DNA from 4 places in the Bacillus sp. FJAT-42376 genome. Region 3 is predicted to be linked to each of the others. Evidence: riboswitches for the same ligand, from Rfam matches in the RefSeq annotation. Region 3 holds a riboswitch; each other region holds the start of a gene.
What was found. A riboswitch is a leader RNA that binds a small molecule or an ion and turns the genes downstream of it on or off. The one in region 3 is predicted to bind cyclic di-AMP.

Region 1: it holds a riboswitch for cyclic di-AMP, as region 3 does, so the genes downstream of both, CEF21_RS08245 (APC family permease) here and CEF21_RS19295 (potassium channel family protein) in region 3, are expected to answer to the same signal.
Region 2: it holds a riboswitch for cyclic di-AMP, as region 3 does, so the genes downstream of both, CEF21_RS21875 (potassium-transporting ATPase subunit F) here and CEF21_RS19295 (potassium channel family protein) in region 3, are expected to answer to the same signal.
Region 4: it holds a riboswitch for cyclic di-AMP, as region 3 does, so the genes downstream of both, CEF21_RS07095 (CBS domain-containing protein) here and CEF21_RS19295 (potassium channel family protein) in region 3, are expected to answer to the same signal.

The regions. Positions count from the first base shown of each region.
Region 1 is NZ_CP033906.1:1,622,713-1,630,413, forward strand. It holds gene CEF21_RS08230 (immunoglobulin-like domain-containing protein) at 1-773, shown strand, start outside; gene CEF21_RS08235 (immunoglobulin-like domain-containing protein) at 894-1,718, shown strand; gene CEF21_RS08240 (hypothetical protein) at 1,761-1,886, opposite strand; cyclic di-AMP (ydaO/yuaA leader) riboswitch at 2,027-2,171, shown strand; gene CEF21_RS08245 (APC family permease) at 2,305-4,131, shown strand; gene CEF21_RS08250 (histidine phosphatase family protein) at 4,368-4,940, shown strand; gene CEF21_RS08255 (SDR family NAD(P)-dependent oxidoreductase) at 5,022-5,828, opposite strand; gene CEF21_RS08260 (GDSL-type esterase/lipase family protein) at 5,853-6,542, opposite strand; gene CEF21_RS08265 (TetR/AcrR family transcriptional regulator) at 6,554-7,150, opposite strand.
Region 2 is NZ_CP033906.1:1,307,112-1,314,812, forward strand. It holds gene CEF21_RS06650 (phospho-sugar mutase) at 1-588, shown strand, start outside; gene CEF21_RS06655 (Na-translocating system protein MpsC family protein) at 1,066-1,470, opposite strand; cyclic di-AMP (ydaO/yuaA leader) riboswitch at 1,683-1,824, shown strand; gene CEF21_RS21875 (potassium-transporting ATPase subunit F) at 2,322-2,399, shown strand; gene kdpA (potassium-transporting ATPase subunit KdpA) at 2,423-4,096, shown strand; gene kdpB (potassium-transporting ATPase subunit KdpB) at 4,124-6,148, shown strand; gene kdpC (potassium-transporting ATPase subunit KdpC) at 6,171-6,725, shown strand; gene CEF21_RS21700 (universal stress protein) at 6,747-7,701, shown strand, end outside.
Region 3 is NZ_CP033906.1:3,820,946-3,828,646, reverse strand. It holds gene CEF21_RS19305 (dicarboxylate/amino acid:cation symporter) at 1-859, shown strand, start outside; gene uptA (undecaprenyl phosphate transporter UptA) at 999-1,595, shown strand; cyclic di-AMP (ydaO/yuaA leader) riboswitch at 2,132-2,281, shown strand; gene CEF21_RS19295 (potassium channel family protein) at 2,440-3,096, shown strand; gene CEF21_RS19290 (TrkH family potassium uptake protein) at 3,100-4,425, shown strand; gene CEF21_RS19285 (ZIP family metal transporter) at 4,848-5,573, opposite strand; gene CEF21_RS19280 (ABC transporter substrate-binding protein) at 5,683-6,669, opposite strand; gene CEF21_RS19275 (FecCD family ABC transporter permease) at 6,838-7,701, shown strand, end outside.
Region 4 is NZ_CP033906.1:1,386,323-1,394,023, forward strand. It holds gene CEF21_RS07080 (DUF1761 family protein) at 1-126, opposite strand, end outside; gene CEF21_RS07085 (MerR family transcriptional regulator) at 255-1,019, shown strand; gene CEF21_RS07090 (NupC/NupG family nucleoside CNT transporter) at 1,598-2,779, opposite strand; cyclic di-AMP (ydaO/yuaA leader) riboswitch at 3,123-3,263, shown strand; gene CEF21_RS07095 (CBS domain-containing protein) at 3,408-3,818, shown strand; gene CEF21_RS07100 (MgtC/SapB family protein) at 3,844-4,305, shown strand; gene CEF21_RS07105 (hypothetical protein) at 4,326-4,562, shown strand; gene CEF21_RS07110 (hypothetical protein) at 4,586-4,882, opposite strand; gene CEF21_RS07115 (dimethylarginine dimethylaminohydrolase family protein) at 5,046-5,888, shown strand; gene CEF21_RS07120 (MDR family MFS transporter) at 5,961-7,409, opposite strand; gene CEF21_RS07125 (nucleoside deaminase) at 7,617-7,701, opposite strand, start outside.

The DNA of each region.
Region 1 (7,701 bases), 2.1 Mb from region 3:
CCGCTTGTTCAAAAGAGGAAATCTCAGTGACAGCTTCTGCAGAAAGCAAGATCCCCTCGCAAATCGGAGCTCCCGGCAAAGAAAATGAATACTTTGTGTGGCCCGGCAACATTCACAAGCAAACAGAATACGGTCCGCATACAGGAAAGTATTTTAAAAGAAGGGGAGGCTTCCATTTTGACACCTCGGAATACATCCTGCCGCCCCAATCGCCTGTACAGTCCGTGCTAAAAGTCGCTTCCGCTGAGAAAACAATCCGGTATCAGCTGACGGAACGAGACCGGAATTACAAAAAAGTGAAGCTGATCGCGGAGAAAACAGGAAAAATGGAAAACTTCTCTGCTGTTTTGCCAGATAAAGAAAATGCGCTGTATTTGATTAGCATCGAAATTTTGGGGGAAGACGGTCAAGTCGAGGATACGGATGTTGAACTCATTTATGTGCCAACAGCGGAAATCAATGCAAAGGTGTCATTGAATAAAAAGCAGATCACGAAATCGGATACCATCCAATTGAAACTTGAAAATTTCGGTCCTCAGGAATTGTCAACGGGAGAAGGGTACCTGTTTGAAAAGTGGACGGGAGGAAAATGGGAACTGGCAAATCCGGATATGACGTTTAATGCTATAGGAATCAGTGTGCTTCCGGGGAAATCCCAAACCGTAACGCTGAATACAGCGAATTTGAGTTCGGGAAAATATAGAGTTGTTAAAGACGTTCGTAATGTTTTAAACATGGAGACAGACCTCGCGGCGGAATTTGAGATCAAGTAGTCACCAGTTCGATTAGACTGTGCAAAACGAAGCTGCCCCGCCATTCAGAGCCGGCCAGTGTGCGAAGGCAATCCTTCCTGACGGAGTATTTACTAACAAAGAAAAAGGGTGAGTGAATAGGTGAAACCGAAAAAAATGATGGCCGTATTTCTGCTCTTAGTATTGGCTCTTTCCGCTTGTTCAAAAGAGGAAATCCCAGTGACAGCTTCTGCAGCAAGCAAGATCCCCTCGCAAATCGGAACTCCCAGCAAAAAAAATGAATACTTTGTGTGGCCCCACAACATTCACAAGCAAACAGAATACGGTCCGCATACAGGAAAGTATTTTAAAAGAAGGGGAGGCTTCCACTTTGAGACCTCGCAATACATCCTGCCCCCAAAATCGCCTGTACAGTCCGTGCTAAAAGTCGCTTCCGCTGAGAAAACAATCCGGTATCAGCTGACGGAACGAGACCGGAATTACAAAAAAGTGAAGCTGATTGCCGAGAAAACAGGAAAAATGGCAAGCTTCTCTGCCGTTCTGCCCGACAAAGAAAATGCGCTGTATTTGATTAGCATAGAAATTTTGGGGGAAGACGGACAAGTCGAGGATACGGGTGTTGAACTCATTTATGTGCCAACAGCGGAAATCAATGCAAAGGTGTCATTGAATAAAAAGCAGATCACGAAATCGGATACCATCCAATTGAAACTTGAAAACTACGGTCCTGAAGCATTGTTTACGGGAGAAGGATACCGTTTTGAAAAATGGACGGGAGGAAAGTGGGAACAGGCCAGTCCCGATATGTCGATTAGAGATATAGGAATCAATGTTCTCCCCGGAAAATCCCAGATCATTACGCTGAATACTTCAGAATTGAGTTCGGGAAAATACAGAGTTGTAAAAGACGTTCAGAACATTTTAGACATGAAGGCGGACCTCGCAGCGGAATTTGAAATCAAGTAGTCTGGAAAGCCAGAAAAAGAGCATCTTTTCCGATGCTCTTTTTCATTGGTCCGCTTTTAGGGGCTCTTCATTTTCCTCAACGGTTTGCACGCCGTATAAATCTGAAATCTCTTTTTCTACCGCATCCAGAAATTCATCCGAAAGCAATGGCTTTTTTTCTTTGTTCATACGCTTCCTCCAATCATTTTTCCTATCGTGTATTCTTTCCGTTTTGCCATCAAAATATCTCATTTCTCTTCAGCTGAAAAAGCCGTAAAATTTTTGTTTACTTTTCCTAAATACGGGAGTATGATAATCAACGGTTTCATATTTCTAAACCGCTTAAACCATCATGGTACGGGGGACCCGTTTAATGGATAATCGTTATCCGAGGGGTGAATCCTTTAAAAAGGTAGGGCTACTCAATGGTCCGAATCCGGCAGCTAACCTCGTAAGCGTTATATGAGAAGGAAGGTGGAGCTTGTGAGACAGGAACATCCATGTCTGCAGGTCTGTTTTTAATGGCTTGCGGACATTTTTAATGGCTGAAAATCGTTTTTAGCAAAAATGGGCATCATAAGTTTAATTCTATATGGCGGTGAAAAGTTTGATTTCTTCAATAAAACGGTTACTAATCGGAAGGCCTTTAAAATCAGGGGAGCTTGGGGAACAGAAACTCAATAAGAAAAAGGCGCTCGCCATTCTGTCATCTGATGCATTATCTTCCGTTGCCTATGGTCCGGAACAAATTCTGATTGTGCTGATCACCATCAGTGCAGCTGCGTTCTGGTATTCCATTCCGATTGCATTAGGGGTTTTAGTCCTGCTGGCGGCATTGATCCTATCCTACCGTCAGATTATTTTTGCCTATCCCCACGGAGGAGGCGCCTATGTTGTTTCCAAAAACAATTTAGGAGTAAATCCCGGTCTGATTGCCGGCGGTTCCCTGCTGGTGGACTACATTCTGACTGTAGCAGTGAGTGTTTCTGCAGGAACGGATGCGATTACGTCCGCGTTTCCTGCTTTGCATGATTATAACGTGGAAATTGCGATTGTCTTTGTCATCTTGCTTACAATTTTAAATTTAAGAGGAGTAACGGAGTCTGCTTCTGTATTAGCCTATCCGGTCTACTTATTCGTTCTTGCTTTATTTATTATGATTGGAGCAGGCTTATATCATATTATAACAGGTCAGGTCCCGGCTGACGCACATACACCGATCGGCACACCGGTTGCAGGACTCAGTCTGTTTATTCTGTTAAGAGCTTTTGCATCAGGAAGCTCCGCTTTGACAGGGGTCGAGGCGATATCCAATGCAATTCCGAACTTTAAAAATCCGGCTCCGAACAATGCCGCGAAAACCCTTGTTGCGATGGGTACACTTCTTGCAATTTTGTTTACTGGAATTGTTTATCTTGCTTATTATTACGGAATTGTGCCCGCTGCAGAAGTAACGGTTGTTTCGCAAATTGCCGAGGAAACATTCGGCCGGAACTTTATGTATTACTTTATTCAAGGGACAACGGCCTTGATCTTAATTTTGGCAGCGAACACAGGTTATACCGCCTTCCCGCTCCTTGCCGTCAATCTCGCTAAGGATAAATTCATTCCAAGAATGTTTACGGTAAGAGGAGACCGCTTAGGCTACTCAAATGGAATCATCATCCTTTCTGTTTTTTCCATTATCCTGATTATCGCATTCAAAGGCCAGACAGAGCACCTCATCCCTCTATATGCCGTTGGAGTATTTATTCCGTTCACGCTTTCCCAGACAGGGATGATGGTGAAATGGCTGAAGGAAAAACCGGCCGGCTGGATCCCGAAGTTTATTATCAATACAGCGGGAGCGGTCATTTGCTTCCTTGTTACGCTGATTTTCTTCCTGACAAAATTTACACAGGTATGGTCGATTCTAATCTTCCTGCCGATTATCATTATCCTGTTTCACCAGATTCGCAAGCATTACGAAGCAGTGGGCGACCAATTAAGGATTACAACGTGCGAGCGCGCAATCCCAATCGAAGGAAACGTCATCGTCGTTCCGGTTGCCGGAATTACCCATGTTGTGGAGAATTCTTTAAACTATGCCAAATCCCTTTCTCCGGACCAGATTATTGCGGTGTATATCGCATTTGAGCGCGAAGATGAGCGCAAATTTGAAGAGAAATGGAAAAAGTGGCAGCCCGATGTTAGGCTCGTCACCCTGCAGTCCCATTACCGCAGCATCATCAATCCGCTTACCAAGTTTGTCGATACAGTCGAGAAAAAAGCGAGTGAATCCAACTATAAAGTAACAGTGGTCATTCCGCAGTTTATTCCGAAAAAGGGCTGGCACAATATACTCCATAACCAGTCCAGTCTGCTGATCCGTGCATTCTTGCTGTATCGGAGAAATGTAATCATTACGACAGTACCGTACCATTTGAAAAAATAACACGGAAAGAGGCCGATTAGGAAAGGCGGATCAGAGGCCAGCAGGGCCCTGGTCAGTTCTGCGCTGCGAGTCGGGTTCTTAGCAGAACTTCTTTAAATGATAATAAATAATAAGGCTTCAAATAGGATGAAATCGAAACGATTTCATCCTATTTTTTTTCTCCTGAAAAAAGCTGGTAAGCGTCATTTCCTTATTGTGGTATGGTATTCCCAGAGAGCGGACAGGAGGAAAAAAGAATGAGTACCTTTATTTATATGGTCAGACACGGTGAATCACCGAAGGAAGGAAAGGAAAGAACAAGAGCATTGACCGAAAAAGGGTATGCAGATGTGGAACGGGTAACGGAGATTCTGAAAGATGAGAAGATTGATGCAGTGGTATCGAGTCCGTATATACGGTCCATATTAACCGTTGAAAAATTAGCTGAACAAATAGGAAAAGAGGTTATTGTATTTGAAGATTTAAAAGAAAGAATCTTTTCTTCTGATGATAGCCGGGCAGCGGACAAAGAATTAATTCCTCTATTAGAGAGGTCATTTTTGGAACCGACATTCTCTTTAAAAGGAGGCGAATCCAATGCAGACTGTCAGAAACGAGCAGTTAGCGTATTAGAACAACTGCTCGTTTCGTACAGCGGGCAAAGAGTTGCAGTCGGAACACACGGGGCGGTTATGACCTTGATGATGGCGTATTTTGATAGCAGCTATGATTTAGAATTTTTATATAGCACCTCAAAACCTGATATTTACAGAATGGAGTTTCACGGGCATAAGCTAATCAATGTTCAAAGATTGTGGAGTGAAAATTGAAGCACACTCAGCAGAGTGGTGAAACCAGGCGTATCCGAAAGCTCAAAGCCAAACACCTGCTTGAGCTTTTCAGGTTTCCATTCAAGCAGATACTTTTGCCTTCCTGCTGACCCTGCAGACAAGCCGCATAAGGGATGAATGTGCAGCAGGAAAAAGGGTAAAGAAGACATCCATCGTTTTTCTGAGAGGCATTGGGCATATAATTGTCTTATTTTGGTGTACGCCTTTTAACGCAATCTTTGCAAATCTTTCGGGAGACATCATTTTTTGTTTCTTGAATTGTTCCATGATGAGGGATTTATCCAGTTTAACCGCTTCTGCTTTATTAAGAATCGGGGTGTCCACAAAGGCGGGGCAGAGGGCGGTCACCTTCACTCCGTATGCTTCTGCTTCATAATGAAGGGAAGTCGTTAACCCTACAACGGTATGCTTTGTTGCCGAGTAAACGGCTGAAAAGGGGGATGGACCAAGTCCTGCAGCGGAAGCGGTGTTTACGATATGGCCAAATCCCTGTTTTTTCATAATCGCATAGGCAATCTGTGTTCCGTGAATCACTCCCCAGACATTCACGTCCATCGTTTTTTTCCAGTGTGTCATATTCATATCAGAGAACTCCCCATATAAAGCAACCCCGGCATTATTAAATAAGTAATCGATTCTCCCATAATTCGTATACGTTTCATGAATGATTTTTTCCATGCAGCGGAGATCCTTTACGTCACAATAAACAAAGGCGGAACCGGTGATGGCTGCTTGAGCTTTCTTTCCCTCCGTTTCATTTATATCCGCAATGATCACAGCAGCTCCTTGACGGGATAATTCCAGGCACAGTGCTCTTCCTATCCCTGAGGCTCCGCCTGTTACAATGGCTACCTTTTTATTTTCCATCTCATCATCCCCTGACCGAAAGAGTTATAATGCAGCTTTTTTATTTTCCGCCTTAATAAGTTCTGCGTATTCGCCGGCTGTGATCTGGGCTCCCAGGCTGTTCAAATGGACGCCGTCAAGCGTTAAATGAAGACCTCTTTCTCTCGAGAGTTTATCAATCCGAGAAGGCTTTCGGTGGAAAAGAGCATCTGCCATTATCCGAGTGACTTTCACAGAAATATAGTCGGAGCTTGTTTTTTGAGCAAGATGATGCTTGAAAATTGTATGCAGGTCGAGACCGAGGAGATTAGGTTGTTTGTCCGCTAATGACAGGATGATGGAGGATAACGTTCTAAGCTGTTTATTTGCATGGCTTTCAGTGTCTTCACCAATTAAAGCCGGTGTGACCAGAATGATCTGTTTTGATGAGCCAAGTATGATTTCCACGCATTTTTTATACACTTCTTCAAATTCCTTCTCATCCTTTGCAGGAACCTGTGCCTGGGCGTTCAGCATTTTCGTATACACATCGTTTACACCAATCCAAAGAAAGGCAAGATCATAATGAGCAGGGAGCTTCTTTTTAGAAAGTCTGGAATAAAGGCTTAAGACTGTATCCCCGCCTTTTCCAAGGTTATCAAAACGGAACCCGGGAAACTGTTCTTTCAACAGCCTGGCAAAAGGGATACCTGGTCTTCCTTCGGTTAAACTGTCGCCAATCAATGCAATATGCATTTGTTTTCCTCCTAACTGGATTGGATGGATTTAAGAAATATCGAGGTTGCTTCATGAAAAAGAGGTTCCAGGGAAGCTGGCTCCTGTGTATTTGTGAGCTGGCACAGTCCTCCGAGCCATGTTCCGTAAAGTGCCGTCCATTGATCCGCGTTTCCATTGGACATAAATTCCCCATTACTGATACCTTCTGTAAAAATAGTCCTGTAGGCTGCCATGGGCACCACTGCCAGTTCATACAGCTGTTTGACCGATTCAGGACTGGACTGCGGATTCGCAGCAAGCTCCTGACCGGAACGGAGCAGCGGAGTCTGATAGTGATAAAGTACATGCATGGCCATTCCGTAAAGTTTTTCACTTGCATTTTGATAGATTGGTTCTTTAATCATCCACTTATCATTCCATTCCTTCATTGTTCTTTGAGCAAGCAGCACAAAGAGCTTCTCTTTGTTTTCAAAATGATAATAAATGTGCCCTTTGCTATAGCCGGATGCCTTTGCTAAATCTGCCACAGACGTATGATTGTAGCCCTTTTGAGAAAAAACGGTTTGAGCATGCTCCATGATTTCTTTTTTTGCCTTCCCGCTGTCATAGCGGCGTGTGCCTGTCATGAGGTGAAAACTCCTTTCTTAAATTGAACGGACGTTCTAATTTAAGTATACTTAAATTCACCCGCATAAGTTAAAATTTTTAAAATGTTCATTAAATTGTAAATATTGTTTGAGCTAGTGGTAGATAAAAGGTGGATTCATACGCTTAGGGGGATTGTAAAAAGTGCTCGATGCCGGACATCGCACGGAATGAGGATTGATCCTGGACATTAATGCCGGACATCGCAAGGAAAGAGGATTGATCCCGGACATTAATGCCGGACATCGCACGAAAAAGGTGTGATCCCGGACAACAATGCCGGACATCACGAGAAAAAGGTGTGATCCCGGACAACAATGCCGGACATCGCGGGAAAAAGGTGTGATCCCGGACAACAATGCCGGACATCGCATGGAAAGAGGTGTGATCCCGGACAACAATGCCGGACATTGTATGGAAAGGGTGCGATCCCGGACAACAATCCCTGACATCGCACGAAAGAGGTGCGATCCCGGACAACAATCCCTGACATCGCATGGAAAGAGGTGTGATCCCGGACAACAATGCCGGA
Region 2 (7,701 bases), 1.7 Mb from region 3:
CGCGAATACGAAGAGTCTGGAGAGTATACCTTCCAATTCGGATATGAAGAAAGCTACGGCTATTTAATCGGCGATTTTGCCCGTGATAAAGATGCGATTCAGGCCGCCTTGCTCGCAGTGGAAGTATGTGCCTTCTATAAAAAGAAAGGCATGACCCTTTATCAGGGATTGCTTGAAATTTTCGCGCAGTACGGCTACTTCAAAGAAGGATTAAAATCATTGACGCTGAAAGGCAAAGAAGGCGCTGAGCAAATCCAGGACATCCTTGCTGCCTTCCGTTCCAACCCGCCAGCTGAAATCGCCGGCAAAAAAGTAACCATTATCGAGGATTACAAAACCAGCGAAAGACAGCGGAACGATTCCGGCGAAAAAGAACAAATCGATCTTCCAAAATCCAATGTGCTGAAATATTTCCTCGAAGACGGCACGTGGTTCTGCCTGCGTCCATCCGGAACAGAACCAAAAATCAAATTCTACTTCGCCGTTAAAGGCACGTCCCTCGAAGACGCCGAACAGCGCCTTGCGCACGTAGAACAATCCGTTATGGAAACGGTAGAAGAGATCATTGGAAACAAGGCAGGAAAATAATCGGGTATACAAAAACGCTTGGATCTGATCCAAGCGTTTTTTTTGTGGGGTGATCGTTCTGTTGTTGTGGCTTGCTGTGGCGGGGAGGCAGTCAGGATTCACTCCAGTAATGCCGTGGCGGGGGTCAGTCCCCACATTCATCACCGCAGCAGGGGACAGAGACTAAGTCCGATGAGCCCTTATGCAGCAAGGGATTGGGAGATAGGTGCCGGAGCTTTCGTACGGTAAAATGTAAGGGGACTGGCACGGTGCCAGTCCCCACATTCATCACCGCAGCGGGGGACAGAGGCAAAGTCCGATGATCCCTTGTGCAGCAAGGGTTTGCAGGAGAGGTACCAGAGCTTTAGTACGGTGAAATAGCAGGGGACAGGCACCGCCAGCTGAAAAAAGCGAGCCGCCACCCGCCACCCGCCCAAAACGAGCCATCAGCCGCACCCACTCCAAAGTCCACCGTCCCATTCCGCCCCAACCGCGTTTTTATTCCCCTTGAGAAGAACAGGCAGACGCAGACTCCATGAGCCGCTCCAAATCCTGATCCATGATAAACATTTCGATGCGTTCGCCGGTTTTTGTGCTGATATCGCTATGGCTGGACAGAACTTTGCAGCCGGTCAGTCCTTCAATGATTTCTTCGTATTTTTCGCTGTACATTTCCCTCAGCAGCTGTCTCATGTGCTTGACGAGTTTTCGGCCGTCATCCCGTTCGACCAGGTGCTTCTCTTCAACCGTCATGACTCCTTTGAATCGGGTAATGACCATGTCCCTCATGATATACGTTTTGGCTTCTTGAGGACCTCTGCCGATCAGCTCGCGCTGAAATTTGATTAATGCTTCGCTTACGTCTGCTTCCAGTTTCTTTTTCGTTGTATAAGGCAAACCCATGTCCTCCATAACCCGTTTGATTTCCAGCTAATCTTAATCAGGAGGAAAAAGTTTGTCAACAGGAGAAAAATGGAGAAATAATGTGAAAAGTTTATCCTGGGTTGCGATATTAATGAATAAAGGCAAAATATAAGGAAATATGAATGGATATGATGATTAACCAGGTATTTACTTTGCTGTTCAGCAGGATTAAAATAAATCTCGTAAGAAACAATTAAAGACGGCTTAGTCCCTGTCACACAGGGAACGGAGGAACCAATTTTTTGGGGTTAATTCTGCAGCAGCAGAAAGGATGAGAAACTCTTTCGCCATCCTACCCGTCAGCTAACTTCGTCGGCTAAAGCGAAGGAGGTCCATGACCGCCTTAAGTAAGGTGTTTTTTTATGGAGTTTTTTAATAAACTCTGCAAAAAAAACCTTCATTCCGCTGGTCTTTTTATTTTGCTTACAAACTGAACATGTGAATGGATAAGTGAAAAAGTCTGGGAGACTGGACGTAAAGGAAGCTTCTGGCTTGCTGGACGTAACGTAGACCAATGAGTGCTTTTTCTCCGAATCAACAAATCTTTGCTTGGCCCTGCCCATCAGGTGCCGGAGCTTTCTTAAGATTTGCCCGGGGAAGGAGTAAGCATTGGTCTATTTTTTGTTTTCGGGACTGCTCCATCCCCTGGAGGGAGCACTCAGGAGAACAATCGGCGGAGGCAGCCGCCTTCCTGCTTATCATTCATTGAACTCAATTTGGGAGGTCGCGTATGGACATTGCAGCGATAGGGATCGCCGTTATATGCTTCGGTCTGTTTTACGGATTTATCGTATTTTGTGAAAAAGTCATAAAAGAATAGGAGTGGCGGAATGATCTTTTTACTGATTCTCGTACTTGGTTTGTCAGCCTACTTAATTGATGCCCTTATTCATCCTGAAAAATATTAATTCGAATGCCGGAGGAGAAAATCATGGATTTTGTTCAAATAGGAGTTGTCCTGCTGCTTGTCGTGCTGCTGGCTATTCCGATGGGGAAATATATTGCACGCGCCTTTTCGCTGGAAGAGACGAAGCTGGACCGGGTGTTCGGCTTTGAGAAAATCATCTATAAGTTATCAGGAATAAAGCTTTCATCGATGACCTGGAAGCAATATGCGCTAGCCGCTTTGCTTTCCAACATCGCGATGTTTGCCATCACCTATCTCGTTGTCAGACTGCAGCATGTTCTGCCGGGAAACCCGAGCGGAATTGCCGCAATGGACCCGTTTTTATCCTTTAATACGATTTCGAGCTTCTTAACGAATACGAACCTTCAGCATTACAGCGGCGAGTCGGGATTATCCTATCTGTCCCAGATGATGGTCATCATGTATTTAATGTTTACGACGCCTGCAACCGGGCTTGCCATCTGTATTGCCTTTTTTAGAGGCCTGACCGGGCAAAAGAGCATGGGGAACTTTTATGTGGACCTCGTGCGTGCCCATACCCGGATCCTTATTCCGCTTTCCATCGTGGTGGGTCTTGTTTTAGTCAGCCAGGGTGTTCCGCAGACATTTAGCGGTACAGTAAACGCTGAAACCCTTGAAGGAGCACAGCAGCAAATTGCCCGCGGGCCGGTTGCGGCACTTGAATCCATTAAGCACTTGGGTACTAACGGCGGAGGATTTTTCGGAGTCAACTCGGCCCATCCTTTTGAAAATCCTAATCCATTTACAAACGTATTGGAAATTCTTTCAATGTTCCTGATTCCCGCATCGCTGCCGTTTGCTTTTGGGCACATGGCGAAAAGCCGCAAGCAGGGGTGGATCCTGTTTGGCTCCATGGGCATCATTTTCCTTGCCTTCCTGGCTACTGCCTATTTTGCTGAAAGCAACGGAAACCCGGCGCTTGCAAACATCGGACTTTCCCAGGAAAACGGAAGTATGGAGGGGAAAGAGGTCCGGTTTGGAATTGCCCAAAGTGCCTTGTTTACAACGGTCACAACGGCGGCTACAACAGGAACCGTCAACAATATGCATGATACGCTGACGCCGCTTGGCGGAATGGTTCCGCTCGGATTGATGATGCTGAACAACATCTTCGGCGGTGACGGTGTCGGTACGATCAATATTCTGATGTATGCGATTCTCGGTGTTTTCCTCGCTGGCCTGATGGTCGGAAGAACGCCGGAATTCCTTGGAAGAAAAATTGAAGCAAAAGAAATGAAGCTGATCGCGATTACGATTCTTGTTCATCCGCTGATCATTCTTGTTCCTTCGGCCATCGCGCTGGCTACTGAAATGGGCTCATCCGCGATTTCCAACTCCGGTTTCCACGGCATTTCACAGGTTGTGTATGAATTCACTTCATCTGCTGCGAACAATGGATCCGGATTTGAGGGCCTTGGCGATAATACACCGTTCTGGAATATCTCCACAGGGATTGTGATGCTGCTTGGACGCTACTTATCCATTATCGCTATGCTTGCTGCGGCCGGGTCGCTTCTCAGCAAAAAGCCGGTGCCTGAAACACTTGGAACATTTAAAACCGATAATTTGACGTTTATGACGATTCTGGTATTCACCGTTATTGTGGTTGGAGCCCTTACATTCTTCCCTGTGCTCGCACTGGGACCGATTGCAGAATGGCTGACGATTGCGAACTAATACAAAGAGAAGAGAAGGAGCAAGATCATGAATACGAAGCGGAAAGCGACGATGACAAATGATATTGTCAAACAGGCTTCAATTGATGCCTTTAAAAAATTAAATCCCATGACGATGGCGAAAAACCCAGTTATGTTCGTAGTGGAAATCGGGTTTATAGTCACCCTTATCCTCACTTTGGCTCCAAGCCTGTTCGGTCCTGGGGAAGGTGCCGGGTATAACGGGATTGTCAGCATCATCCTGTTTATCACCATCCTTTTTGCTAACTTTGCTGAAGCATTAGCGGAAGGCCGGGGAAAGGCGCAGGCCGATTCCCTGAAAAAAACGAAGCAGGATACGAAAGCAAAGCTTCTTCAGAAGGATGGTTCCTATAAGGTTGTCAGCTCGACGGATTTACGGAAAGGCGACCTTGTCCTGGTGGAAGCGAATGAACTGATTCCAAGTGACGGAGAAATCATAGAAGGGGTTTCAGCGATTGATGAATCCGCCATTACCGGTGAGTCAGCGCCTGTCATTAAAGAGTCGGGCGGTGATTTCAGCTCGGTGACGGGCGGAACAAAGGTTATCAGTGATGCGATTAAGATCAGAATTACGACGGATCCCGGGGAATCCTTCCTTGACCGGATGATTGGCCTGGTCGAAGGGGCGAAACGCCAAAAAACACCGAATGAAATTGCGCTGAATACCTTACTTGTCAGCTTAACCCTGATTTTCCTGATTGTTTGCGCGACACTGCTTCCCATCTCGTCTTATGTGGACGCTGCAGTTCCAATCGCGACGCTTGTCGCTTTGCTAGTCTGTCTCATTCCAACGACGATCGGCGGCTTGCTTTCCGCGATCGGGATTGCCGGAATGGACCGTGTCACACAGTTTAATGTCATTGCAATGTCAGGGAAAGCCGTTGAGGCTGCAGGGGACATCAACACCATTATCCTCGATAAAACCGGAACGATTACACACGGAAACCGGATGGCTGCTGACTTTGTAGCCGTTGGGGGGACAAGTAAAACCGAACTGAACAGAGTCGCGATGGAAACCTCTCTTTTCGATGAAACACCGGAAGGCCGCTCCGTGATCGAGCTTGCGAGAAAGCAGGGAGCGGCGGAAGAGAAACGCGATGGCGCTGAAGGGGTCGAGTTTAAAGCGGAAACCCGGATGAGCGGAACGGATTTTGCCGGCGGCCGAAGGGTGAGAAAAGGGGCCGTTGATGCGATTAAGGAATATGTAAAGGAACAGGGCGGAACGATTCCTTCCGATCTTGATGATCAGACGACGATGATTGCAACAGAGGGCGGCACTCCGCTTGCCGTGGCAGACGGAAATCGTATCCTCGGCTTAATTTATTTGAAAGATACCGTGAAACCAGGGATGAGAGAACGCTTTGATGAGCTCCGCAGAATGGGGATAAAAACGGTTATGTGTACAGGGGATAACCCGCTGACAGCCGCGACCATTGCCCGCGAAGCAGGAGTAGATGACTTCATTGCCGAAGCAAAGCCTGAGGATAAAATTGCGGTCATCAAAAAAGAACAAGCGGAAGGAAAACTGGTCGCCATGACCGGGGATGGAACGAATGACGCGCCAGCCCTTGCTCAGGCAGACGTTGGTCTTGCGATGAACAGCGGAACCATTGCTGCAAAGGAAGCAGCCAATATGGTGGACCTAGACTCGGATCCTACGAAAATCATTGAAGTGGTGGCAATCGGCAAACAGCTGCTCATGACCCGTGGAGCACTGACCACTTTCAGTATTGCCAATGACATAGCGAAATATTTTGCTATTATCCCTGCGATGTTTATGCTTGCGATTCCAGAGATGCAGGCGCTGAACATCATGCAGCTTGATTCGCCGCAAAGCGCCATTTTATCAGCTCTGATTTTTAACGCGATTATTATACCGATGCTGATTCCGCTTGCGATGAAAGGCGTTAAATACATTCCGATGAGCGCAACGAAGCTATTGAACCGCAACCTCTTTATTTATGGATTTGGCGGTGTCGTCGCTCCGTTTGTTGGAATTAAACTCATTGATATGATTCTATCTGTATTTTAAATCGAGAGAAAAGGTGAAAATTATGCTTAAAAATTTACGAATTGCCCTAGTGCTTCTTGTCATCTGCGGAATCGTCTATCCCCTTCTTATGACAGGCATTGCACAAGCGGTCATGCCCGCAAAAGCGGATGGAAGTCTGATTGAAAAAGACGGAAAGGTGATCGGCTCTGAGCTGATCGGCCAGACATTTAAAGATCCTTCCTACTTTACCGGGCGTATTTCTTCTATTGAAAACAATGCAGCAGGTTCCGGATCCGGAAACTACGCACCATCCAATGAGGAGATGATTGAGCGGACGAAAAAAGATATCGCAGCGTTCCTGAAGGCGAATCCGGATGTGAAGAAAAGCGACATTCCGGCGGACCTGCTGACCAACTCCGGCTCCGGTCTGGACCCGCACATCTCACCGATGGCTGCAGAAATTCAGATTCCGAGAATCTCCAAGCTTCGCAATCTCGATGAAAACGAGCTGAAGGAAATGGTGAAAAAACATACAGAAGGCCGTCAGTTTGGATTGTTCGGAGAGCCGAGAGTCAATGTTCTGGAACTGAACATGGAACTTAGCAAGGAAAAGTAATGAATAAGGGGGGCGGAAGCGATGGCTGACCAATTTAGACGAAAATCACCTGAGGAACTGCTGGACTCCATTTCCAAGCTCCATCGCGGCCGTCTGAAAATTATTTTAGGAGCGGTCAGCGGTGCGGGAAAAACGTATCATATGCTGCTCGAAGGCCATTCTTTAAAGAAAAAAGGGCTGGACGTTGTGATCGGTGTCGTCGGCAGGGGGGAAAACCGCCCGAAAACAGAAGAGAAAATCGGGACGCTTGAAACGGTTCTTCCCATCCAGTGGCGGCGGGGAGAAAGCATTCGCTATGACTTGGACATGGAGCACCTCATTGAACGGAATCCAGAGGTGGTGCTCGTCGATAATCTGGCCAAAAGAAACCGTCCCGGAGCAGATCATCCGAGCAGACTGGACGATGTCCTCGAGCTGCTTGAGCACGGAATCTCGGTCATCACCACGCTGAACATTTATGAGCTGAGCGGGGCCAGGCAGATCGCCGAAAAGCTCACGGGTTTTAAGGTGAAAATTGAGGAATGCCTGCCGGAGGATACATTAACCCGGGCAGACGAAGTCAAGCTTCTTGATGTTCCTCCCGAAGCGATTTTAAAAAGGCTTCAGGAGGGATGTCCGGAAGGTCTGTACGGGGAACTGTTCAGCCAGGGGAGCCTGAGTGCATTGCGTGAGCTGTCCCTTCGTTTTTTGGCAGGCGAAGTAGGAGAGGATCTTGAGGAATACCGGGAAAAACAAGGGCTGATCGGAGCCTCCGGTGCCTCGGAGCGGATCCTCGTTACTGCGCAGTATCACTGGAACGGCTCCATCTTAATCAGAAGAGGCCACCAGATTGCCAAACGGCTCGGCGGAACCCTGAATGTTGTTTGCTTTATCCCGCACAACCGGTCCATCACCTCGGAACAGGCAGCCTTTAAACGGTCGATGAAAAAACTGACCGAAAAACTGGAAGGGAAATTCGAGGAGCTGCCGCTCTTGA
Region 3 (7,701 bases):
AAACATTTTCCCTAAGAACCCGATTGAGGCCATGGCAAGCGGTGATATGCTTCAAATTATTGCTTTCTCCGTCTTTGTAGGATTTGGAATTGCCATGCTTGGCGAAAAAACGGCTGCTCTAAAGAAAGTGCTGGAGCAGGGAAATGATTTAATGATGTACCTTGTAGGCATTGTTATGAAGTTCGCTCCATACGGAACATTCGGATTAATTGCGACTGCAGTTGGAAGCCAGGGGTTTGATGCAATTAAAGCGATGGGGCTATATTTCATCGTTGTCGTCCTGGCCCTTGTCATTCATGCGTTCCTCACGTATGGCTCAAGCATTATGTTTTTAGCTAAAAAGAGTCCGATTTGGTTCTTTAAGGGATTCTCTCCGGCTATGACCGTTGGATTTAGTACTTCGAGCAGTAATGCGACTCTGCCGGTGTCAATGGAGACAGCGCAAAAAAATCTGGGGGTTCCGAAACAGATCAGCGGCTTTGTCCAGCCGCTTGGCGCAACAATTAATATGGATGGCACAGCGATTATGCAAGGGGTAGCCACTGTATTTATTGCCCAGGTATACGGGCAAAACCTTACCCTCACCCAGCTGCTGACCGTTGTGCTCACAGCCGTGCTTGCGAGTATTGGGACAGCAGGTGTTCCGGGAGTAGGTTTGATTATGCTTGCTCTTGTTTTAAACTCAGTCAACTTGCCGGTAGAGGGAATTGCCCTGATTCTTGGGATCGACCGTCTTTTGGATATGGCACGTACAACCGTTAACATTACTGGTGATGCTGCTTGTGCTGTTATTGTAGCCGAGTCCGAGAAAAAGAATGGAAGCCTGCCTCCAGATCAAAAAATGGCAGGAAGTATGTAATAGATAGTGAAAATGCCTGCAGTTTAATCCGCTGCAGGCACTTTTATTTTGGTTTTAAAGTTTCGCAATAAATGGTTGAATACTTGTCTGCTAACGACGTATAGTAGACTATAGGTCGTTGAGGACAAAGGAGTTCGTTATGAAAGATTTCATTTTTACGATATTGCAGGCATTGGCTGATTTAGGTTATTTCGGAATTGCTATTGGATTAATGATTGAAATCATCCCCAGTGAAATTGTTCTTGGATATGGAGGATATTTAATTTCATTGGATCGAATAGGATTTGCAGGTGCACTGGCAGCGGGCGTAATTGGCGGAACGCTTGCTCAGCTTTTTCTGTACTGGCTTGGCTATTATGGAGGGCGGCCGCTTCTCGAGAAATACGGAAAGTATCTTTTGATTAAGAAAAAGCATCTTGATTTATCTGAACAGTGGTTTGAGAAATATGGAACAGGGGTTATTTTTTCAGCGCGCTTTATTCCCGTTGTAAGGCATGCTATTTCTATTCCTGCAGGGATTGCTAAAATGCCGGCATGGAAGTTTACCCTTTTTACTGTCGCCGCTATTATTCCATGGACAGTCCTTTTTCTCTATCTTGGAATACAGCTCGGCAGCAACTGGATGCACATCAAAGAAGTTGCCCAGCCTTATATGATTCCGCTCATCATCATTTTCATTCTGGTGATAGCAGTTTATCTCTTCGCGAAGAGTTCAAAGAAAAGGAAAACGGTTTAGAGGCTGAGACATAACTAAAATTGTTGTCCTTATAACCGAATATTTCTTTTGAAAAAGCACTGTTAAACTTGGCTGTTGATTTCCGCAGCAGTCGTTCGCTTTCCGCGGGGCGGGCGGTGAGCCTCCTCCTGGCTTCGCCACTGCGGGGTCTCACCTGTCCCGCTGCTCCCGCAGGAGTTTCACGCCTTCCGCTCCAATCAACAGGTGTTAAAAATCAATAACATGCTTTAACTTAGTCTTTTAATAAACATGAAAAACAGTAAAACCGAACGATTACGAAGCTCTATACAAGAGTTTCAAATTATAGTTCGGTTTTTTTATTAGCCGTAAACCATTTGTCCCAGCCTCTTTTTTTCGTTGTAAATGAAAGATAAATGAAGATAATTAGAGCCTGGTTAAGTATTTATAGGGTTAAGGAGTGTAAACAGGGGAAAATAACAGGAGAAGGGCAAAAAAACTTCTTTTTTCCTCTTTACTATAAACCGCAACAGGAGTAAGATACATCCGTAATCACGTAAATAAAATGGAATGTTTCAAAACCTATATCGCTTAATTCTTATGGAAGCGGGGGATCCATGATGATGTGAAGGCACTTGCCTTCACTTGGGGTGAATTCTTTTATTAGAAGGGGCTACTTCGGCGCCCTAACCCGACAGCTAACCTCGTAAGCGTATTGGAGAGGCTCATGAAACTTGTGTTGAGATCAGGCACAGGGAGATTCCTCTGTGTTTTTTTGTGCTTCCTGATTTTTTCCTGATTTCGACCTGTTGCGGAAAGTCTGTAATCAGCTGCCGCAGCCGATACATACTAACCTGATTAATCTTCTTAGAGGGAGTCTTCATCTGTGAGTAAACAATTTGCCGTTTTCGGTTTAGGGCGTTTTGGCGGAAGCCTGGTAAAAGAATTTTATAGTCTGGGGAGAGAAGTTCTCGCTGTTGATCAAAATTCAGCGAGGGTTCAAGAATACTCTGAATATGCAACCCACTCTGTTCAAGCCAATTCTATGGATGAGGAAGCCCTCAAACAGCTTGGCGTCCGGAATGTGGACCATGCTTTCGTATCCCTTGGAGACGATATCGAGGGCAGTATCTTAACCTCTCTTCTTTTGAAAGAACTTGGCATCAAAGAGGTTTGGACAAAAGCTCAAAACGATTACCATCAGCGTGTGCTGGACAAAATCGGAGTAAACCGGGTCATTCATCCGGAAAGAGATATGGCAAAGAGGATTGCCCGCCATATCAGTTCGGAAAAAATGATTGATTACATTGAGTTATCTAAAAAACATAGCATGGCCGAATTGGTCGCCACAGCTAAAATCAATCGGAAAACATTAATGGATTTGAATACACGCGCAAAATTCGGCTGCAGCATTGTAGGCATTCAGCGAAATGATGACCTGATTGTTTCTCCACACCCGGAAGAAATGGTGGTCAAAGGTGATATTTTATTTGTTATTGGGAAAAACAAAGAGATCTCCCGGTTTGAGGAGGAAGGAATGTAGCGAATGAATATGCCGAAAGTTATCAAGCTTAAACCGTCACAGCTGCTTGTCCTGACATTTGCTATTGGCATTATAGCGGGAACATGTCTGTTAAAGCTGCCGATTTCCACAACGAATGGAATTTCCTGGGTGGATTCGCTATTTGTCACAACGTCCGCAATGACGGTAACAGGGCTCTCATCCGTCGATCCAAGTCAAGCTTTTACGATGTTCGGCCAAACGGTTATTGCCCTGTTAATTCAGCTTGGAGGACTTGGAATTATGTCCTTCGCTGTCCTCATTTATTTGATGCTCGGCAGAAAAGTCGGAATTAAAGACCGGATTGTGATGCAGCAGGCATTAAATCAAACGAATATTGGCGGAGTAATCAGGCTCGTTAAATATATGTTTATATTCGCATTCGGAATTGAGCTTTTTGCCATGATTTTCTTATCTTTTGTCTGGGTTCCTGAGTTTGGCTGGGGGAAAGGACTGTTTTATAGCTTCTTTCACGCAATTTCAGCCTTTAACAATGCAGGATTCGGGCTTTTTTCTAATAATTTAATGGACTATGTGGGAAATCCCATTGTAAATATCGTCATCAGCTTGCTTTTCATCATTGGAGGAATCGGATTCACGGTTTTGGTCGATATATGGCAGAAGAAAAAATTTAAAAAATTCAGTCTGCATACCAAAATTATGCTGGTCGCCACGCTCATTATTAACCTTGTATCCATGCTGATTCTCTTTGTCCTGGAGTATGGAAACCCCGGTACGTTAGGGGGACTTTCTTTAGGGGATAAATTATGGGCATCCTGGTTCCAGGCTGTTTCACCGCGTACGGCGGGGTTCAATACTCTTGATATCGGTGCCATGCATGAAGCATCGCTTTTCTACATTATTATTTTAATGTTTATCGGTGCCGGGAGTGCTTCAACAGGAGGGGGGATCAAGCTTACGACAGCGATGGTCATCCTTTTGGCAACCCTCACGTTTTTAAAAGGAAAAAAAGAGATTAACCTCGGCAGAAGGGCCCTTGACAGCGGCTACATTGTGAGAGCTTTATCCATCTCCATCGTATCGATTTTGTTTATAATAGGAGCCGTTTTTCTAATGACAATCACCGAAAATGAATCTTTTTTGGAAATCCTTTTTGAAGTCGTATCAGCTTTCGGCACTGTAGGGCTTTCTATGGGCGTTACAGCAAAATTTACAGCGTTTGGGAAAATTGTTCTCGTCTTCATCATGTTTCTTGGAAAACTAGGCCCGCTCACTCTCATTTACTCTCTTGCCACTCCATCCGGAAAACAAATGGTACGGTACCCGAAAGAGGATATATTAACAGGGTAATATTCTTGGCTGTTGATTTCCGCTTCAGTCGTGCGCTTATCCTTAGGCGGGTGGTGAACCTCCTCCTGGCTTCGCCACTGTGGGGTCTCACCTTTCAACTTCTCCCGCAGAAGTCTCACGCCTTCCGCTCCAGTCAACAGGTGATAAATATCAACACTGGGCACTAATATAGTCTAAAAAACATTGTTAAACTTGGCTGTTGATTTCCGATTCAGGCGTTCGCTTATCATTGGGCGGGTGGTGAACCTCCTCCTGGCTTCGCCACTGCGGGGTCTCACCGGACAGTTTAATCTGAATGAAGAAAAAATGCAGTCGTCCGGCCGGATAGAGAGGGACCGGATTTAGCAATCAGCCAGGCCAGTTTTATTTGCAGTTATAAACAAAAGAAGGGCCTGGAAACGGCCCTTCTTTTATGCTCAATTTTACAGCTGGGATAGGATCATGGAGCAGAGAACACCTAAAGAAGTAATCATCCCGACAATGGGACCTCCTTCTTCATAGGCCTCCGGCATCATGGTGGATGCGACCATTGCAATGATTCCTCCGGCTGCAAATGCCCCTATTGAAGCAGTGAAAGCAGGGGAGGCATTCTGGAGAAGTGAGTAGCCGAGAAGAGAACTGATGGTTGCCAGCAGGACCACAGTAAACCACATAAACAAAATTTTCTTTTTGGAATACCCATCCTTCACTAGTCCTGTTGTACTGGATAAACCTTCAGGAAAGTTACTGATGAAAACCGCGATAACCATCAAGACGCTCACAGAACCCTGCTGAAGAATGCTTACACCGATAATGACAGATTCAGGAACGGCATCAATGATGGTTCCGATAAAAATAGAGACGCCTGAATGATTTTCAGGGTTTTCTTTTGATCTCTTCCGCTGATGGCCGCCTTTTCTAGCAATCATGACTTCACAGATCGTAAACAGCAGAGCGCCTCCAAGAAAACCAATTGCTGTACCGAGTATTCCGCCGCCGTCTAAAGATTCTTCCAATAAATCAAATGATGCAGCTCCTATTAATACTCCTGTTCCAAATGACATAATCCAGCCAACCATTCTCGCCGGAATACGCTGCAGCAATCCAAGCAGCGCGCCAATCAGGATGGAAGATCCTGCAAAAGCTCCCCATAAAGCTGCCTGCCCCATATTTTCACCTGCCGTTTCTTCACGTTTCTATTTTATCCTTACCCTATGGAGAAACACTGTATTCCTTCTAAAAGAAAAAAGCCGAAGGAAGGCTCCTTCAGCTTGGTTTTTATTTTTGAACGATGTATTTTTCAACTTCATCGAGCATCTTATTGGCAGCCATAACGCCGCCTGCTGTGTTCCAAATGGCATCATCCACTTTATAAACTTTATTGTTTTTCACAGCGTTAAGGTTTTGCCATAAAGGATCTTTCGTAAATTCTTCTTCTGTTTTCACTGCCTCTGTATCTCCTGGTGGAGCATAAGTGAAGTAGAAGATCATGTCTCCATCCATTTGAGGAATGGCTTCTTTCCCAACTTCTCTCATGAATTGATCTTTTTGGTCTGCAGCAAACAATTTATCTGTTCCTTCCGGATGCTTAATCCCAAGCTGTTTAAAGATAACCCCTGAGAATGAATCATCGTAATACACACGGGTTTTACCGGCCATAAAACGGACAACGGAAACTTTTTGTGAAAGCTTGTCCCCGGCTTGTTCTTTAATCGAGTCAATTCTCTTATCAAAATCACCAATGACTTTTTTTCCTTCTTCTTCACGGTCTAATGCTTTTGAATAGAGGGAAAAGTTTTCTTTCCAGTCGCCGCGCAGCGTTTCAGAAAATACCGTTGGAGCGATTGCGTTTAATTTTTCGTAGACCGCTTCCTGGCGCATTTTGTTCCCTATAATCAAATCAGGCTTAAGGGCAGCAATCGCTTCTAAATTGACTTCGCTCTCTGTACCCACTGTTTTTACGTCTTTCATGTCTTTCTTAATATGGTCATACCATGGATCACCGAGCCAAGATTGAACAGCTCCGACAGGCTTAACTCCCATTGCCAGTACCGCTTCCGTTCCCTCATTTGTTAGCACGACTACCCGTTCAGGCTTTTTCGGAATTTTTGCTTCGCCCATCGCATGCTTTATTTGATAAGCCTCTTCCGGATTTGCCTCTTCCTTTTTAGTTTCCGTTTTGCCGCCGCATGCCGCGAGCAGAAGGGTAAGGCTAAGGAGCAAGGCGGCTGCGCTTAACCATGACTTCTTATATGTATTTCTCATTCTATTGACCCCCATTTGATAATGATTTTCAATTACATTAAAATAATAAGGCGGATTTGTATGCGATGTCAACACTAATTGAAAATGATTTTCAAATTCATTTGCATTTGATACAATAATGACAGACTGAAAAAGTCAAAACTTGATGATTTCAAACGGAGAAAATATATGGTAGTTAAGTCTGGTACAAAAAAATTCATTCTATTAATAGGGCTGTTTCTAATCCTTCTCGCTGTCATGAGTGCAAGTGTCGTGTATGGATATGCCCAGACAAACTGGAATGCTGCTTATAAAGCTTTCACGGATTTTGACGGCTCCAATGAGCACATTATTTTAACAACCGTCAGACTCCCCAGAGCACTTATTGCTGCGCTGGTAGGAGCAAGCCTGGCTATGGCTGGAGTCATTATGCAGGCACTCACTAAAAACCCGCTCGCCTCCCCGGGAGTGTTCGGGATCAATGCCGGGGCAGGATTTTTTGTAGTAATAGCTGTATCGGTCTTTAGTATATCATCCCTGCAGGCGTTTACGTGGCTGTCGTTTCTCGGCGCCGCTGCAGCTGCTTTTGCGGTGTACTTTATCGGTTCGATGGGGCGGGAGGGACTAACCCCTGTCAAACTGACTTTGGCCGGTGCTGCGATGGCCGCGCTTTTCAGTTCACTGACCCAGGGCTTGCTCGTTGTAAATGAAGCCGCTCTTGACCAGGTTCTGTTTTGGCTTGCCGGTTCCATACAAGGAAGAAAGCTTGATTCCCTAGCTGCCGTGTTGCCTTACCTTGCTGCAGCTTTTATCATATGCGGTTTTCTTGCCGGGAAAATTAATGTACTCACAATGGGAGAAGATGTGGCAAAGGGACTCGGACAGAAAACAGGCATGGTCAAGATATTTGCCGCTGTCGCAGTCATCCTGCTTGCCGGCGGTGCAGTTGCTGTATCAGGACCCATTGGCTTTATCGGAATTGTTATCCCGCATCTTGCCCGCTTTTTGATCGGAAATGATCACCGCTGGATCTTGCCATATTCTGCAGTGCTT
Region 4 (7,701 bases), 1.8 Mb from region 3:
CTCGTTCTTCGAGAATTCTCCCTTTTCCTTAAGCAAAATAGAATAATACATGCCGCCATAAAGGATATAGAGGACAGCACCTGCAAGTACGGATACATAATGGATATGAGTCCAATCAATTAGCATGTTAATTCTCCTTTCATTCTTTTCCATTATGAAGATTTCGATTGGGAATCTCTACATTTTTTTAAAAACACCTATTGACCTTTACGCAGCGTCAACGTGTAATCTGAATTCAACAGGAGGGAAGAACGATGGAATATACGGTGCAAAAGCTCGCTAAACTGGCAGGGGTTACGGCCAGGACCCTTCGATATTACGATGAAATTGGCATTCTAAAGCCGGTAAGAATGAATGCATCGGGGTATCGGATTTATGGTACAGCGGAAGTGGATCGGCTGCAGCAGATCCTCTTCTACCGGGAGCTTGGGGTGGCCCTGGAATACATACGGGAAATTCTGGATGATCCCGGTTTCAGCGGGGGGAAGGCGCTGATCGAACATCGTGAAAAACTCCTGGAGAGGCGAAAGCAGCTTGATTTGCTGATCGCAAATGTTGAGAAGACCATTTCAGCAAGCGAAGGGACAATGGATATGCAGGATCTGGAAAAGTTCGAAGGATTTAAGAAAGCAAAGCTTGAGGAAAATGAGGTGAAATACGGAAAGGAAATCCGCAGCCGATATGGGGATGAAACCGTCGACCGTTCCAATGAAACCTTTCAAAACATGACTAAAGAGCAGCATGAAGCAGCGGTGAAACTAGAGCAGGAGATGAAATCCGTTTTGGCGGAAGCCTTTATAACAGGCGACCCAGCGGGATCCGCTGCTCAAAAAGCAGCAGATTTGCATAAGCAGTGGCTGAGCCATTATTGGCCGGAATACAGCAAAGAAGCCCATGCAGGACTTGCTGATATGTACACGGAAGATGAACGGTTCAAGGCTTACTACGATGAGCAGCAGACCGGACTCGCTGAATTTTTGAGGGACGCGATACATGTTTATACGGGTCAGAAAAAGTAAGATTTGGATGCACGAAGTGATGACTTCGTGCATCTTTAGGTGGAGCCAGCAATTCGTAGTTAGAAGTCAGCGATTGAGGATGGTAAGTCAGCAATTCAAGGTGGAGTCTGCAATTCAAGGTGGAGTCTGCAATTCAGGGTGGAGTCAGCAATTCAAGGTGGAGTCAGCAATTCAGGGTGGAGTCAGCCATTCAAGGTGGAGTCAGCAATTCAGGATGGCAAGTCAGCAGTTAACGCTCAGAATTCAGCAATTAGTGCTGGGAAGTCAGCAATTAAAGGATAAAAGTCAGCAATTGTAGCTGGAGAGTCAGCAATTAACGGTTAAAAGTCAGCAATTAATATCAAAGGGTCAGCAATTACATAAAAAAGTCAGCCATTCTCAACCTAAAAATTAGGTGCAGCGTGTTGTATTTCAGAGGATTCAGCATAAGTCAGCCATTTTTCATTATAAATAAGAAAAATTCATCATAAATGCCAAAAATTTCATCATAAATAAAAAAATTTCATCATAAACGAAAAAGTCAGCCCGATTCTCCACCAAAAAAAAACGATGCAGCGCAATAGCGCCGCATCGTTTGATTAAAACAACAGCATTCCAACGATTGCTGCGGATAGGAAGCTTACCAATGTTGCACCGTAAAGAAGTTTTAGTCCAAAGCGGGCAACTACGTTTCCTTTTTGTTCGTGCAGTCCTTTCACCGCACCGGTAATGATACCGATGGAGGAAAAGTTGGCGAAGGAGACGAGGAATACGGAGATGATGGCGGTTGTCCGGGCAGACAGATCCGTCATTTTCCCAAGGTCCAGCATGGCAACAAATTCGTTGGAGACAAGCTTCGTCGCCATAATGGTGCCGGCTTGTACAATTTCTCCCGCCGGAATTCCGATGATGAAAGCAAATGGTGCAAAGACGTATCCGAGCATGGTCTGGAAGCTGATTCCGAAAATGATGCTGAACAGATCATTGATGGCCGCAATCAGGGCAACGAAACCGAGAAGCATGGCTCCAACAATAATGGCGACTTTAAAGCCGTCCATAATGTATTCGCCGAGCATTTCGAAGAAGGTTTGTTTTTCCCCTTCCTGCACCTCGATGAAGTCTTCGCTGTCTGCGACATCGTAAGGATTGATGATGTTCACGATGATAAAACCGCCGAACAGGTTCAGGACAAGGGCCACAATGACATATTTAGGATCGATCATTGTCATGTATGCACCAAGAATGGAGGCGGATACGGTCGACATAGCGGAAGTGCACAGTGTATACAAACGGTGGTCCGGAAGATGGCCGAGCTGTTTCTTAACCGAGATGAATACTTCGGATTGGCCGAAAATGGCAGATGCCACCGCATTGTAGGATTCAAGTTTCCCCAAGCCGTTCACTTTGCTTAAAACCAATCCAAGATACTTAATGATGATCGGCAGCAGTCTGATGTGCTGGGCAATCCCGATTAAAGCTGAAATAAAAACAATCGGGAGAAGAACATTTAAGAAGAAAGGCATCTCTTTCGGATTGGCGATTCCACCGAATACGAAGTTGATCCCGCTTGCTGCATATTCCAAAAGTTTGGTAAACAGAGCTGAAATCCCATTGATAATGAATAACCCAATCCCTGTATTCAAGAGAATAAACGTTAGAACGATTTGCAGCACAAGCATAATGATTATAGGTTTGTACTTAATTTGCTTTTTATTGTTACTCGCCAAATACGCAAGCAGCAAAATGATGACGATTCCAACCAGTGAAATAATGATACTCAAAGCAGCAACCTCCTTATGTAATAAGCCTGATGATGACGAGGGTTTGAAAGAGTGTACAGTTTATCATTTCCCAAACAATCCCTAACTTGTACAAATCCGCAGCAAAAATCTTTTTGTCTCTCTGCTGCTTTTTTGCCCTTTCCTATTATACTGGTTTACAGACAATAGGGAAGGGGTTATGGAAAGAAAAATGAATTCGTTTTCTTCCTTTCGCTTATATTTTCAGAAAAGAGAAGGACTGGCAAGCATACTGGAGATAACGGAGAATAAAACGCAAACATGATCAATAATAGTCAAAATCTCACATTTACATAGGGCAATGGGAGGGAGTAATATAGACATGCAAATATAGTGGCTTAATCCCGTGCAGACGGGAACGGAGGAACCAATTTTTCGGGGCTAATTCTGCTTATGCAGAAAGGATGAAGCACTCTTTCGCCATCCTGCCCGTCAGCTAACTTCGTCGGCTAAAGCGAAGGAGGTCTTGAGACCGCCTTATTACAGGGGCTTTTTTTGCTGTCTTTTTTACACAGCAGACCGGAAGCCGCGCAGGAGGTCTTTTTGTTATGGAATAAATGAATAGAAGATGAATGAAGATAAGACTTGATATAAAGGAGTTTCGATACAAATGAATATAGCCTTTTTCTTAATTCCAAAAAAAGAAGTGGTCCATCTGCCGATTCATGCAACGATGCGCCAGGCATTGGAAAAAATGGAGTATCACCGATATTCGGCTCTGCCGCTGTTAGATGAAAAGGGAAAATATGTGGCAACGCTGACGGAGGGGGATTTGCTGTGGAAAATGAAGAACACCCCCAATCTAAGCTTTGACAGCACACATAAAATCAGCCTTAAAGAGGTCGAAATGCATAAAAAAAATGAACCGGTTTTGATTCATGCAAAAATGGAGCAGATTATTTCCAGGGCAATGGAGCAAAATTTTGTTCCGGTTATTGATGACCAGGGAATTTTTATCGGCATGATCCGGCGGAGAGAAATTATTGAATACTGTGCGGAACAGCTTTTTAACAAAATTTAATGAGTTCGATAAGGGGAAAGAATAAATGGAACTGGAAATGATCGCGAGGCTTCTGACGGCACTGTTTTTAGGAATCATCATTGGAATTGAAAGGCAATGGCATCAATGTTTAGCAGGCCTTAGGACGAATGTGCTCGTCGCCGTTGGGGCTTGTCTTTTTGTTCTTCTTGAAGCACTGGGAGACGGCCATTCCAGTATGAGAATTGCGGCACAGGTAGTTAGCGGGATTGGCTTCCTTGGTGCAGGGGTCATTTTAAGGGAAGGGCTGACAGTGAGAGGGCTTGATACAGCAGCGACTCTTTGGTGCTCGGCCGCAGTGGGAACACTTGCCGGGTCAGGATTTTTGCTTCTCGCCGCTGCGGGAACAGCGGTTGTAGTGGCTGTGAACAGCATTCTCAGGCCGATGGCGAAATGGATTGATCAGCATCATAAAATTCCTGCTTCCCAGAAAGTAATGGCAAACGATAAAATATATATGCAGAAATAAACAGAAACAGGGGGACTTTTATGGAGAAGAGATGGAAGCATGAGGACCGTTTGTTTGAAACACTGTGGGAAGCTGAATTGTGGGCAGATTCCATTGCCAATGAGATGTCTGCGAAGCTGTACGATGGATACTCGACACCTGATCACAAAGTAGCGTATGTCCTTTCTTTTCTTCTGGCTTCTGATTCAGGAGCTAAAATCGGGACCGAGAAACGCTCTGAGAACGGCTCTTTTCTATATAAAGTCTGGATAGAATAAGAAGGGGGGCATTCACCCCTTCGTTATTCAACCCCGTCCGGATAGTTTTTCACCCAGTTTTTATCCCCTTTATGGCCGATATCCTCTGCTGTTTTTTCAAGCTCCGTTAAAATGATTTGTTTCACTTGATTAATCGTTTCGAAAAATGTCCGTTCCTCATCCGGATTCGGCTGAATTTTCGCTGTGGCATTTACCCCCACATAATGGCGGTGCTCCTCAATGAGATGATCAAAAGCCTCAAAGATGTGTCCTGTTAATACAGCGATATTCTGATGTTTTTCCGGAAGGTTCTTCTTTAAATTTTCAATTCGGTTATACATATTTAATCCCCGTTCCTATTATGGATTTACCCATTATTATGCGCTTGATACAATCATTCATATACCCGAATATTCAGGCGCAAAATCCCGTCAGAGTCATGAAACCCCATAAAGAGGGAAACACTACTTTTCATACATTCCCGTATGAGGAGGACCTGAAAAAGTGAAGACCATACAACCGAGCTGTTCCAATGAATTTGCCGCTCTAAGAAGCGTTCTGTTATGCCCGCCGGTATATATGAAAATTGAAGACATTATCAATGAAACCCAGAAGGAATATCAGGATGAGGAGCTCGATGCCGGAAAAGCAGTCAGGCAGCATAAGGAATTCGTCCGCATTTTGGAGGAGCATGGAATCGAAACCCATCTTCTGGAACCGGACGAACGGTTTCCTGAGCAGGTATTCACAAGAGATATCGGCTTTACGATCGGCCGCACATTGTTTATTGCGAATATGGAAATGGATATCCGCCAGGGGGAAGAGGGCGTATTGAAGGCCTGGCTCGACCGGGCAGAAGTAGATTATGTGGATTTAAAAGGTTCCGGAATTGAAGGCGGAGATGTTCTGATTAACGGAAAAACGGTCTATGTAGGCATCAGTGAGAGGACCTCGGCCGACAGTGTAAAGATGCTCGAGAGCCATCTTCCCGGCTATGAAATACAGCCGATTCCGATTAAAAAGGAATACTTGCACTTAGATTGTGTCTTTAACATGATTTCAGAAAAGGAGGCGCTTCTTTTTCCGGAAGCGCTGGAGCAAAAAGACATTGATTGGATTAAGTCCCGTTTCGAAGTGATTGAAGTGAAGGAAGAAGATCAGTTCAGGCTGGGTGTGAACGTTTTTTCTATTGGAAATAAAAAAATTATTGCCCTTCCGCTCAATACGCACACAAATGATCGGTTGAGAGAGTGGGGATACGAAGTAGTCGAAACGGATTTATCGGAAATTATTAAGTCCGGAGGAGCATTCCGGTGCTGCACGCTGCCGCTAAGGCGGGATGGGTAATGTCCTTAAAATCATTCTAAGGCCGCAAAAAAAGGCTGGTCCGGAAGCCATTTGACTTCCGGGTCAGCCTTTTTATAGCGTTTCCTGCACGGCATTGTCTTTTACCTTCACAAGCAGCCATGACATTCCAAAGCTGAGAAGGGCGAGAATCAGCGTTCCTCCGTAGATAAAGTGAACACCTGATGCAAGGATTCCCTGCAAGCCTTCCAGTTGTTCCGCCGGCACATTCCCGTGGTCGAAGGACGCGTTCAGGTTAAGATTGCCTTTCCCTGCCTGGGAGAGTGTGACCAGATTAAAAATGGTTCCAAAAACGGCTGAACCGAGTGTCTGGCTGAAGGTGCTGATGAATGTGTTGAGTGCAACGGCAGATCCTCTTTTATTTGAAGGCACGGACCCTTGGATGATCAGCATAAAAATGGGGGTGATCAAACCCATACCGAGACCCATCATTCCAATCGATGCATAAATGAAAAACTCGGGTGACTGGGCGGACAGTGAAAATAGAAGAAAAGCGCCGGCGCTTAAAATGGCCGTTCCCATCGTAATAATGGCCTGGGCTTTCAGGCGGCCGACAAGGTTTCCTGCAATAATTGATCCAAACGTCCAGCAAACCGGCATCGGCATGAGAATGAATCCTGCGGCTGTGGCGCTTTTCCCCAATACCCCCTGGCTCCAAATCGGAAGGTAGATGGTAATGCTGATAATGACGGCTCCGGTGAGAAGCGTCAGCATGTTCACAATGAGCACCCGCTTGTTGGAAAACAAATTGAGCGGGATAATCGGTTCTGCGGCTCGTTTTTCGATCCAGACAAATGCCCCGTATACCGCCAAAGCCGCTGCAAAAAGGCTGATTATGACCGGGTTGCTCCAATCCTGAGACTGGCTGCCGGACAGGAGGGCATAAAGAAGAGAGATCGTTCCGATGGAAAACGCCGCTGCGCCCAAATAGTCGATGCTCTGCTTTTCCTTTGAGGCGTCTTCCCTGTAAAACTTCAGGAGCATGACTAAGGCAACCAAACCAAACGGAAGATTCAAAAAGAAAATATAGCGCCAGGACATCGTATCGACGATAAAGCCTCCGAGAAGGGGACCAAGCACGCCCGCCACTCCCCAGACGGCGCTGATCCAGCCCTGTGCTTTGGCGCGGTCTTTCGTTTCGGTATACAAATCCCCGATAATGGTCATCGTTACCGGCATGACAACACCGGCACCAAGACCCTGGATGGCGCGGAAGATAATCAATTGCTCCATCGTGAATGCAATACCGCACAGAGCGGCCCCAATTAAAAACAGGATAATGCCAAACACCATAATTTTTTTCCGACCGAATAAATCGGCAAGCTTTCCGTAAATCGGAGCGGAAACCGCTGTAGCCAGCATATAGACTGCATACACCCAGCTCACCAGTTCAATTCCGGATAAATCACTTGTGATACGCGGAATCGCCGTGCTGACAATCGTTCCTTCCATTGCGGCAAGAACGGTTACGAGCAGCAGGGCGCCCATAATTTTTTTCCTCATGTTAAAATCTCCCTTACACCATGACAATAAAGAAAAGTTTACCATTAAATTTAAGATGATTGGAAGAAAATCAGCTTATTTACTATAAGGCTCTGTTCAAGACAGAAGTTGATTTTTAACTAGAACGGAAGGCGAGCGCCCTCAACGGAAATCAACAGCCAAGTTTAACAAAAAAAAGAGAGGGAAGATGCATTCCCTCCTTCGTTATCATTCTTTCAGCTTATGGAACAGCTCGTAAGGGTTTTCCGCATCCTCTGCTTCAGCCTGCCAGATTGGAAGGGACTGCTGTCCG